DNA from 2 places in the Oceanobacillus aidingensis genome. Region 1 is predicted to be linked to the other one. Evidence: predicted binding sites of a transcription regulator. Region 1 holds the regulator's gene; the other holds the start of a gene.
What was found. Region 1 encodes Rex, which represses fermentation and respiration genes when NADH is low (regulators of the CRP and FNR family bind a similar motif). Its sites were predicted from a motif close to TTGTGAAATATTTCACAA; they were not measured.

Region 2: the regulator Rex is predicted to act here: its motif matches at 2,768-2,785, upstream of qoxA (cytochrome aa3 quinol oxidase subunit II).

The regions. Positions count from the first base shown of each region.
Region 1 is NZ_JBHSFT010000008.1:9,400-15,350, reverse strand. Features, by position in the region: gene groL (chaperonin GroEL) at 1-248, opposite strand, end outside; gene groES (co-chaperone GroES) at 310-591, opposite strand; gene ACFO3P_RS05585 (CPBP family intramembrane glutamic endopeptidase) at 1,040-1,744, shown strand; gene ACFO3P_RS05580 (DUF4305 domain-containing protein) at 1,746-1,940, shown strand; gene ACFO3P_RS05575 (redox-sensing transcriptional repressor Rex) at 2,059-2,694, opposite strand; gene ACFO3P_RS05570 (ABC-F family ATP-binding cassette domain-containing protein) at 3,052-4,986, shown strand; gene ACFO3P_RS05565 (CBS domain-containing protein) at 5,104-5,951, shown strand, end outside.
Region 2 is NZ_JBHSFT010000042.1:35,497-41,447, reverse strand. Features, by position in the region: gene ACFO3P_RS15525 (exonuclease SbcCD subunit D) at 1-1,112, opposite strand, end outside; gene ACFO3P_RS15520 (EAL domain-containing protein) at 1,208-2,422, opposite strand; gene qoxA (cytochrome aa3 quinol oxidase subunit II) at 2,925-3,812, shown strand; gene qoxB (cytochrome aa3 quinol oxidase subunit I) at 3,884-5,833, shown strand; gene qoxC (cytochrome aa3 quinol oxidase subunit III) at 5,833-5,951, shown strand, end outside.

The DNA.
Region 1 (5,951 bases):
ACATCGTTTGTTTTAGATGCTACTTCGGATACAAGCTGTGCACCCATGTTTTCAAATGCATCTTCTAATTCGATTTCTTTTGCAATGGTTACGCCATCATTCGTAATCAGCGGGGAACCGAATTTTTTATCTAGAACCACGTTGCGGCCTTTTGGTCCTAAGGTTACTTTTACTGCATCTGCTAAGGTATCGACACCACGCAGCATTGCGCGTCGTGCGTCTTCACTAAATTTAATGTCTTTAGCCATGTTAATCTTCCTCCTTCAAATTGATTCACGGTTTCATTAAAGATTCATCGTATATTTTTGATTAGCCTACAATCGCTAAAATATCATTCTCACGAAGAATTAAGTATTCTGTACCTTCATATTTCACTTCGGTACCAGCAAATTTAGAGAAAATAATGCGGTCTCCTTCAGAAACTTCCAGTGCCACTTTTTTCCCATCTTCCACACGTCCAGATCCTACTGCAACTACTTCACCTTCTTGCGGTTTTTCCTTTGCAGAGTCTGGAAGTACGATTCCGCTTGCTGTTGTTTCTTCTTGTTCAACAAGTTTGATAACAACACGATCTCCTAATGGTTTAATCATGTAGAATTGCCTCCTTAATCCCAAATCATTTTATTTTTTATTAGCACTCTATACACTTGAGTGCTAACTCCAATTATTATAATAATTAATTCTTGGAAAAAATGCAAGCACGATGATGATAAATTTTTAGAAAAACTTGTATTCGCTTGTTCTTCAGCGAATCCTTCGTTTTTCTTATACTGCTCCATCGTGTTAGAAAAACTTAGATTCGCTTGCTTTTCAGTGAATCCTCAGTTTTTTTATACTGCTCCATCGTGTTAGAAAAACTTGTATTCGTTTACTTTTTGAAGATAACTTCTACTTTTCACTTTCTGCTTTCTTATTTTAACCCTTGTTTATTTTCTTTTTCAATGTTTCATGCATGATTTGATGTATTTTTGATTATAATTTTCAGTAACAGTTGTGTTAGAATATATCCTATGGCGATAATAGTTGAAGGAGCGTTTTTATGACTCGAAGATATACATATGTCATTCTCACATATATCATTATGCAATTTTCTGTTTTACTTATGGCCCCGCTGATTACATCCATATTTGGTGTAAACCTTGCGCTTGCCAGTATTTATTGGTCTGTCTTTAGTTTCACTCTTGGCCTTGTTATTGTTCTCTGGCTCTTAAAGCCTGATATGCAGGTCCGGGCTCATCCCGATGCTGTCGGGATCGGCGGTATTATTGTCTGGTCTGTTCTGGGAATTATTATGGCCCTTCTTTCACAAGGGCTGGCTGCCACCATTGAAATGGAGCTATTTGGAATCGATCCCGGTTCAGAGAATACCCAAGGCATTATGAACATGGCACGGGCTGTGCCAATTTTTATTGTTCTTCCGGCAATTTTGGCGCCTATTTTAGAAGAAATCATTTTCCGGAAAATTATATTTGGTTCGCTGTATAAAAAAATGAACTTTTTCTTTGCGGCTTTAATTTCTTCTCTTATTTTTGCCGTGATTCATACAGATTTTCTGCATATACTAGTATATGCTGCGATGGGCTTTGTTTTTGCATTCCTTTATGTACAAACAAAACGAATTCTTGTACCTATCATCGTACATGCCGGGATGAACACCCTTGTCGTGCTGGCTCAGCTTTCCTTAGATCCAGAAGAAATTCAAAAACGACTTGACCAATTACAACTCATATTCTTTGGAGGTTAACATGCATCAGCCTTATTTAATAAAAGCCATTCTTTATGTTTTATTCGGTGTTTTATTTATTTATGTCGGGGTTCTCAGCAAGGGAGAATCCGTCTGGGATACAGTTCCCCTTATATTCGCCGGATTTGCAGCTTTAACCTTCTATGCCGGCTTCCGGATGCTGCGATTCTATTTTAAAGTAAAGAATAAAAAATAAAAAACTAGCTCTTAGGCAGGAAGCTTCTTAAATTTAGAAGTTCTGTAAAGAGCTAGTTTTTTGCAATTAGAAAGCAGAAGATTGGTTAAGAAAACATTATGGAGCTTCTGTGCATATCCTACTCCTCTTCTAAGGAATAATGCTTCAAAAAGTATACAAGTGATTGCAATTCTACTGTTAAATCAATGTGATGGACACGAATATAGTTTGGAACGGTAATACGTGCCGGCGTGAAATTAAGAATACCTTTAATACCGAGCTCCACAAGGCGGTTCGCAGCGGCATCTGCTTCTTCTGCAGGTATTGTTAAAATAGCAACTTCAATTCCGCTTATTTTATCCTCTAATTCATTCACATGATACACGGGAACACCGCCAACTTCCGTGCCTACCTTGGAATCATCCGTATCAAACGCCATCGTGATACGAATATTATTGTTCTTTAAAAAGTTATAATGCAAAAATGCAGTTCCCAGGTTTCCAACACCAATTAAAGCAACATTCGTTATCTCATGCTGGTCCAGTGTACTTTTAAAGAACCCTAATAGATACTCCACATTATATCCGTATCCTTTTTTCCCAAGTGCACCAAAATAGGAAAAGTCTCTGCGGATCGTTGCAGAATCTACTTTAACAGCCTCACTTAACTCTTTGGAAGATACACGCATCTTCCCTTGCTGATATAAATTATTTAAAAATCGGTAATATAAAGGCAAACGCTTTGCTGTTGCCTGCGGGATTTTATTTTGTTCCATTTGAAACGGCCTCTCTTCAATTACTAATGTATAGGAAAACTTACATGTTAAATTATTTCATTTTTTGTACATGGATACTGCCATAATTTTACACGTTCGCTTTCATTATGTTGTAAATAACGCATTTATTCAATAGTACACACTCTATTATATAATTTTAACAGAAATACAGCCAACATAGCGAACTTTATTATAATTTTATTGTAGCTTCTATTTGGATACGTTACACTGATAGAAGGTATTACTTTCCTTTTACAGGATGGTTCAAGAAGACAGGATAAGCAATAACATGCTCGTCACCTTATTTTCATGTGCTTTTTGAACAGCTTTTTTTACGAGTCAGAAAGGATGGCAACGATGATTTTAATGCAACTAAATGGAATCTCTAAATCCTTTGGAGCAGAAGAGATTCTAGCTAATATAAAAATGGAAATAAAAGATAATGAACGGATTGCAATAGTCGGCCGCAATGGAGCCGGAAAGTCAACACTTCTCAAAATCATGGCAGGAGAAATGCCTTATGACGGCGGTGAGATCTTCCAGCCGAAAGACCTGACATTCGGCTATCTCTCACAGCATATGACGTTAGAGTCCGGAAAAACCATCTGGCAAGAGATGCTGGATGTATTTTCGCCTCTGCTTGCCATGGAGAAAAAATTACGTGAACTGGAAGCACAGATGGCAGACGCCTCCAATATGGAAGCATCTGATTATCAACAGCTGCTCGAAAGATATGATACGCTTCAAAATGAATATCAATCAAATGGCGGATATACGTATCAAGCGGAAATAAAATCTGTGCTCACCGGGTTGTCCTTTGGTGATTATGATTACGATACATTAATTACCGATTTAAGCGGCGGACAGAAAACAAGACTTGCCCTCGGTAAGCTTCTACTGCAAAAACCGCAGCTGCTTATTCTCGATGAACCGACGAACCACTTAGATATTGACACACTTACATGGCTCGAAGGCTATTTAGTAAGCTATCCAGGTGCTATCATTATTGTTTCCCATGACCGCTACTTTTTAGACAAAACTGTATCAATTGTTTATGAAATTTCCAGACATCATTCTAAAAAGTTCCACGGAACATACAGTAACTACTTAGCTCAAAAAGCGCTTGATTATGAGCAGGAGAAAAAAGAATTTGAAAAACAGCAGACAGAAATTAAACGGATGGAAGATTTTATTCAGCGTAACTTAGCACGCGCTTCTACGACGAAACGTGCCCAGAGCAGACGGAAAAAGCTTGAAAAAATAGATCGTCTTGATCACCCAGCCGGTGATGAATCCTCCGCATCAATTTCCTTCCAAGTGAACCGGCAGAGCGGAAATGATGTATTAAAAATAAAAGATTTAACCTTTCAATATCCTGATACGGATCAGCCGATTTTCAAAAACATCACGCTGCATGCTAACCGGGGCGACCGTATCGCATTGGTAGGCCCAAACGGTGTCGGCAAAACCACCTTATTAAAAAATATTGTCGGCAAGTATCTGGCAAATCAAGGTGAGATCCAGCTCGGGACGAATGTTCAAATCGGCTACTACGATCAGGAGCAGGCAAACCTTCACTCAAATAAAACTGTTCTGCAGGAGCTGTGGGATGATTATCCATTGATTAATGAGAAAGACATTCGTACAATCCTCGGGAATTTTCTATTCTCTGGCGAGGATGTCTTAAAACCTGTGTCCGCCTTAAGCGGCGGTGAGAAATCAAGGCTTGCTCTGGCAAAATTAAAAATGCAAAAAGCAAATTTGCTTATCCTTGATGAGCCGACCAACCATTTGGATATCGACAGCAAAGAAGTATTAGAAAGTGCTTTAATTGATTTTCCAGGAACTATTCTTTTTGTTTCTCATGACCGTTATTTTATTAACCGGATTGCCGATCAAGTTGCAGAAATGCAGGCAAGCAGTGTAAAAATATATCTTGGTGACTATGATTATTATTTAGAGAAAAAAGCAGAGGAAGAGGAACGAAGGCTGTTACAGCTGCAAAATCAGCAGAAGGTAACAGAAGAACCGGCAGCTTCAGCAAAAAAACGCAGCTTTCAGGAAGAAAAACAGCGTCAGCGGGAGGAACGCAAACGCAAGCGCCGTATTGAAGAGCTGGAAACAAGCATTGAACAGCAGGAAGAAACCATTGCAGCCATTGAACTGGAGATGACCAAGCCAGACGTCTTTGATGACCATAAAAAGACAATGGAACTAACCAATAAATTATCGGCTTTAAAAGAAGAGTTGGATCAGTTCATGGAGGAATGGGCAGAATTAGAAGAGAATTAAGCAATTGATATAATTTTCAGATTGTTGTATACTGAAAACAGGCAGAACCAATGCCTGTTTTTTTACTTAAATCAACATAGTAAACTATTCAATTCGATAAACGGAGGTTGTTATCCCGTGGCGATACCCATCGTTACTTTTTTAGTTTTCATTCTTGCCAGTTTGATGTACTATGCTATCAAAGAAACAATGCTGTCTCAATCAACCGCAGCAGAAGTACGTTCCCATTCCTTTCTTCGTTTCCTTCGCTTTGCCGTGATATTTATCGGCCTTTTCAGCAGTGTATGGCTTACTGCGGCTGTCACTCTTCCGCTTGGTCAGGCTTTCTTTCACTCGGTTTTACCTTTTTCACAAAATCTAAATGAGTTTATGATTCTTTTTGGCTCCAGTCTGCTTTTATTTGGCTTGTGGGTCAGCTTAGGACAACTTTTGCCTAAATGGCTGGCAAATCATCATTCTCAGTTTATTGCACAAGGATTATCTCGGCTGATTCCCCATACCTTTACGAATAAAATGAGTGAGGAAGCAACATGGTCAGATAATCATCAGGAAGCTCAAAATATTATCGAATTCAGCGGCAAGGATGTAGGTGAAATTGCAACGCATCGTACGGATTTAACCGTTCTGCAAATAGATGCAACCATGGAAGAAGTATTTGCTGCTGTGCAAGAAACCGAATTTACAAGAATACCAGTTTATGATGAAGATATTGACGAAATCGCTGGGATATTACATGTAAAAGATTTCTTTCGAAGTATGAAATCAGGTGGATCTCCTGCTTTCTTTACTCTTCATCATATTATTCGCCCTGCTGTATACATCAGAATGAATCAAGAAATGGATGAAGTTTTTAAGGATATGAGGGAAAGAGATTACAGCATCGCCATTGTTCTCGATGAATTTGGAGGAACATTTGGGTTAATTACTTTGGAAGATATTATCAGAGACATAGCGAAAGACTTGTT
Region 2 (5,951 bases), on a different contig from region 1:
TTCATTATCTCGTTCATTTCTTCGGAAGCTTCCTTTTCCGTTACTTCCTGATAAAAGGCATCAAATAATTCCATTTCACTTAAGCTCGTCTTGGGGGCCTGATTTTCTTTTTGTTGCGTGACTCCTGACGTAGTTCTTACTCTCTCCACATGCATGGCATTCGGAAAAATAGAACGTACCTTTTCCATCGGCGATAAAACAGGAAGCTCGTCAAGCAGCTGGACAAATACATAATCTTCGCTTCGAGGCTCCCTATAAATATCCTCCATTTTCATTTTGATAGAACGTATTTCACGTTTGGGGATAAGCCTTTTTTTCTCAACCTGGACGTTTCCTTCTTCACCCAGTTCAACTACTAAATACCCTTTTTGATGATGTTCTTCCGATAAGGAATACTTTAGGATGGAGCCGGAGTAGCGAATTTTTTCATCCAGCACATGATGTGCCTGATGGAGGTGCCCTAACGCTGTGTAATGAAAATCTGTAAATAAATGTGCATCGACATGCTCTGCTCCGCCAATAGACAGCGGGCGTTCTGAATCACTCGTATTTTCTTCCGTCTCGCCAAAAGGAGTTACAAAAGCATGTCCAACATAAACATGGCGTGCTGCCTCGTCCATGTTTTCCTTTATCTGCTTAACAAGAAAAGCATTGGCATCCTGATGATTACGAATATCTTTTTCTTGAAATAAGGCTTTGACCACACTTGGATCTGCATACGGAATAAGATGAAAATGCACCTCCCCAAATTCATCTGAAAGAACAACAGGCTGTATGCTTTCCGAAAGCTGGCCAATGATATGATAACCTTTTTCCTTCATTAAGCGGCTGCCAAAATGAAGTCTGCCCGGACTGTCATGGTTACCGGCAATCGCTATGACGGGAATTCCTAATTGATTAACAATCCGGTCTAATGTTTTATCTAATAAATCAACTGCTTCTACAGGAGGTACCGCACGATCATATAAATCTCCTGCAATAATAACAGCGTGCGGACTTTCTTTTTCCACCGCTTCAACAAACTGATCCAGGATGCAGGCCTGGTCTTCAGTCATATAAACGCCTTGAACCAGCTTACCCAGATGCCAATCTGCTGTATGAATCAATTTCATTTAAAAACCTCCTTCTATCCGGAAATTCATCAAAGACGAAAAAACGGACAAATCAAGCTTTGAAAGGTACTCATTCCCCTTTCATTACTATTCTCTTATAGTAAGCCTTCTTTTTCTAGCAAATAACTGTATGGAATATCAAAAAATATATATCGTTCCTGAGACAGCGGATAAGCGTACGTTCGTATCAGCTCGGAACGCTCGATATCTGTGTATAAATCCGATAAAATTCCTTTTTTCTCAATATTCATCCGCATTATATTCTCGAAAAAGTATGGACGCCAGCTCCAGTTTTTATGCATCCCTTCCTCAATCAAGGTCCAGCTCCCCTGCATATCTTTTTCCACGTTCGCCGAGATTTGCAGGCCGACGCTGTTGCAAACATAGATACGAAATACAAAATCTTCACAGCCCTCAGCAAGCTTCAGCAGCCAGCTGTCGTCGTTTGTTTGTTTTGTCTGGGAAAGAAGACGGTCAATTATTGCATAAACGGAATCTAATAATTCAAATTGTGCCTTCGCTTTCTTTTGTTCATAGGTTACAAATTCTCTAAAATACTCCGTTAATTTATTTTTACATGCATCTTCCTCAATAAAATCCTGCTGCGGATAAGTCAGATAGCTGCCCTGATAATATTCACCGCCGCTTTGCCATGCAAAATTCAATTGTTTATAAGAACGGATGCCTTTAAATAACAAAGAAGCACCTATTTTTCTCGATAACATCGACACGCCAAAATAAACATCCTTATACAGATGCGGGAGCAGATCATCCTTTAAAAACGATGTATCTACTTTAATAAAGGAAGGATGCAAGACGGCTAGTTGATTCAGACTGCCATTTGGGTCGGCTAATTCAATGCTGATTTTTACTCCCAGTGTCTTTAAGTATTTAATGATATGACCTAGCTGATCTGTATTAATTGGCAGACAGGTATCCTTGATTTCGAGAATGATTTCATTCAGATTTAATCCTTTTTCTTGATACTCATGCAATAAATCAATAAATACTTCTCCATTATCACGTACCAATAATTCTGCATCATAGTATAAAGTAAGGTGCCCTGTAAAATGTTCTTGTAATTTTTTCTCAATTGCTTTTTGATGGATATACTGGTTTACCTCCAGCCGGAATTCATCTGGAATGGAGGTATCATCGAAGAGCCAATCTAAACGCTGCTCTTTATTATTTTCATCTAAGTAGTAAGCAATTACTTCATAACCGCTTACCAGCTGCTTATCTGCCCGGACAATCGGTTTATAATAAGGAAGTAATTGTTCTAAATCTATCAATATATCTAATGGATCCATGCTGACTCCCCCTTCGTTTCATTATAGCATATTCCACTTTACACTTATTTGATTTACATTTTCCTCTTATAATATCAAAAAATAACTCATAATCTTATTCAGAAGCCCTTCTTAAATTTATTTTCAGATATATACCGGCATAAATCAGTTTATCGCAGTATAACTCCGGAACTGGGGTTGCGGTTACTCCCCCATCGAGGAACCTTTGTGCGTCGAAAACCCCTCACTAAAGGAAGTTTCAATTTAATGTTAAAAGCCCTATTACTACCATTTATTAATATTGTCAAGCCTTTTTCGACATTTACCGACAAAATTCAAAAAGATGTAGAAGTTTTCATGAACATTTTGTGAAGTGTTTTTCAATCTCTTGTAATTTCCTTACATCAGTATTAATATTATCTCTGCTATAAACCAATACTAAGTTAATTGTGTGTTCATTTTGTGAACAACCTTTTAATCATAGTAATCCATCTTATTAAACATCAAAGGAAGGGGTATCAACATGAAGTTAAAGTGGACCTACTTAGCCTTATTAACAGGCATTGCTGCTTTTCTGGCAGGCTGTGAACCATTACTTGTACTTGATCCAAAAGGTCCTCAAGCAGATACAACTGCAACTGTGATTTGGATATCGATTTTTACAATGTCATTCATTGTAATTGTTGTCTTAGTAATGCTGGCAGTTATTTTATTTAAATATAGAGCGTCAAAACAAGATCCTGACTACGAGCCGCCTCATATTGAGGGTAATAAATATGTAGAAGGAATTATTGTCGCTGTTCCAATTTTAATTGTTGCCTTTTTATCCGTGGTTTCTACCATTTCGACACATCAAGTGGAGAGCCCTCCAGAAGGCTATGCTGAAGACGAGCCGCTCGTTATCTATGCATCCTCTTCTAACTGGAAATGGCATTTCAGTTATCCGGAACAGGACATTGAAACAGTGAATTATGTTTTCATCCCAACAAATCAAAACGTTGAATTCCGTTTATATTCTCATGGAACGATTTCAAGTTTCTGGATTCCTCAATTGGCAGGACAGAAATATGCGATGGCAGATATGACAAACTATCTGAACGTTGTTGCAGATGAGCCTGGGGAATATATGGGAAGAAACTCTAACTTTAACGGAGAAGGTTTTGCAGAAAATGAATTTGCTGTTACAGCAATGCCTCCAAGTGAATTCGATTCCTGGGTAGAAGATATTCATAATACTGCGGATCCGCTGACCGAAGAAGAATTTGAAGAATTATTAGAGCCTGGACATTTAGGACAAATGACTTTCACTGGTACACATCAGGAATTTAAACCTGCACCTGAGGGAGAGAACAGTCCGCATAATCATGGACCATCTGATTCAGATGAAGATGGCGGACACCATCATCATTAATCAGCTTTACAACAGCACTCAAATTTGAGGCGCCTGAAAATTTCTGAGCTCTAGAAAGGAGTTTCGACATAATGGATTTTTTAGATAGATTTTCTATTCCGCCCCATGATGATCCAATGCTTTATGCATCCATCGTTGCGATTGGACTTGTAAGTATTGCGATTGTTTTTGGTGTTACCTATTTCAAAAAATGGGGATATCTTTGGAATAATTGGTTAACAACGGTTGATCACAAACGAATTGGTATTATGTATATCATTTCAGCATTACTTATGCTTTTCAGAGGTGGAGCAGATGCTGTGATGATGCGTCTGCAGACAGCTGTTCCAGATAACAGCTTCTTAGACGCACAGCACTATAACGAGGTTTTCACGACACACGGTGTTGTTATGATTTTCTTCATGGCAATGGCATTTATTATCGGTATGATGAACTTCGTTGTCCCACTGCAAATTGGGGCAAGAGACGTTGCCTTTCCGCGCTTGAACGCGCTCAGCTTCTGGTTATATTTTGCCGGAGCAATGCTGTTTAACGTTTCCTTTGTTGTCGGAGGTTCACCGGATGCCGGATGGACAAACTATTATCCGCTGGCAGGAACAGAATTCAGTGAACATGTTGGGGTAAACTACTATAACTGGGCACTGCAAATTTCCGGTATCGGAACATTGATGACAGGGATTAACTTTATTGCTACGATCATGAAAATGCGTGCGCCTGGCATGAAATTGATGAAAATGCCGATGTTTACCTGGTCTGCATTAATCACAAACCTTATTATTGTGTTTGCATTCCCTGTACTGACCATTGCTTTATTAATGGGAACGTTAGACCGTCAATTCTTTACCAACTTCTTTACAACTGGAGACGGCGGTATGGATATGATGTGGGCGAACCTGTTCTGGGTCTGGGGACATCCTGAGGTATATATTCTGGTACTTCCTGCATTCGGGATTTACTCTCAAATTATCGCTACGTTCTCACAGCGTAATTTATATGGCTATAAATCAATGGTTGCGTCCATGGTTATTATTTCCTTGCTATCCTTTATGGTATGGGTCCATCACTTCTTTACGATGGGACAAGGAGCTGTTGCCAACAGTATCTTCTCGATTACAACCATGGCAATCGCCGTACCGACGGGAATTAAGATATTCAACTGGCTTCTGACGATGTGGCGAGGTAAAATACGATTTACGACCCCAATGATGTATTCCGTGGCATTTATTCCGCTGTTTACAATTGGCGGAGTAACTGGTGTCATGCTTGCAATGGCAAGTGCAGACTATCAATATCACAACACGATGTTCTTAGTAGCTCACTTCCATAACGTAATCATCCCTGGTGTGGTATTTGCGATGATTGCAGGCCTCATTTATTACTGGCCAAAAATGTTCGGTTTCATGCTGAATGAGCGTATTGGCAAATGGGCATTCTGGAATATTGTTATTGGCTTCTGTTTATCCTTCTTCCCGATGTATATTACCGGGTTAAACGGACAGGCACGCAGAATGTACACTTATTCAGAAGCATCCGGCTTCGGACCTTTAAGCATGGTATCCTTCTTTGGAGCGCTGCTGTTAGCAGTCGGGTTTGTAATAATTGTTTATAACGTTTATTACAGCTTCCGTTATGCACCAAGAAATGTCGGTGACGATCCTTGGAATGCACGTTCTCTTGAATGGGCTACGCATAATCCGGTTCCAGAATACAACTTCGCTATCACACCAAATGTGGATTCTGAAGAAGCGTTCTGGGATTATAAAAAGAATGGACATGACTTATTTAAAGGGGAAATTAAAGACATTCATATGCCGAATAACAGCGGCTGGTCGATTATTCTTGCAGGTTTCTTCTTTGTATTTGGCTTTTTCTTTGTCTTCCATGTATGGGTTGGAGTCATTATCGCCTTCCTTGGAATTATCGGCTGTCTGATTTACCGTTCATTTGAAAAAGACGACGGACATCATATTCATAAAGAAGAAATTGAAGAAACAGAAAACAAATTCGGAGGTGCTAAATAATGAAACTTGATTCTCAAAATCTGCCTCTTGAATATAGCACCGAAACCAATAAAATGAATATTTTGGGATTCTGGATTTTCCTAAGTGCGGAAATTATGCTGTTTGCCACGCTGTTTAC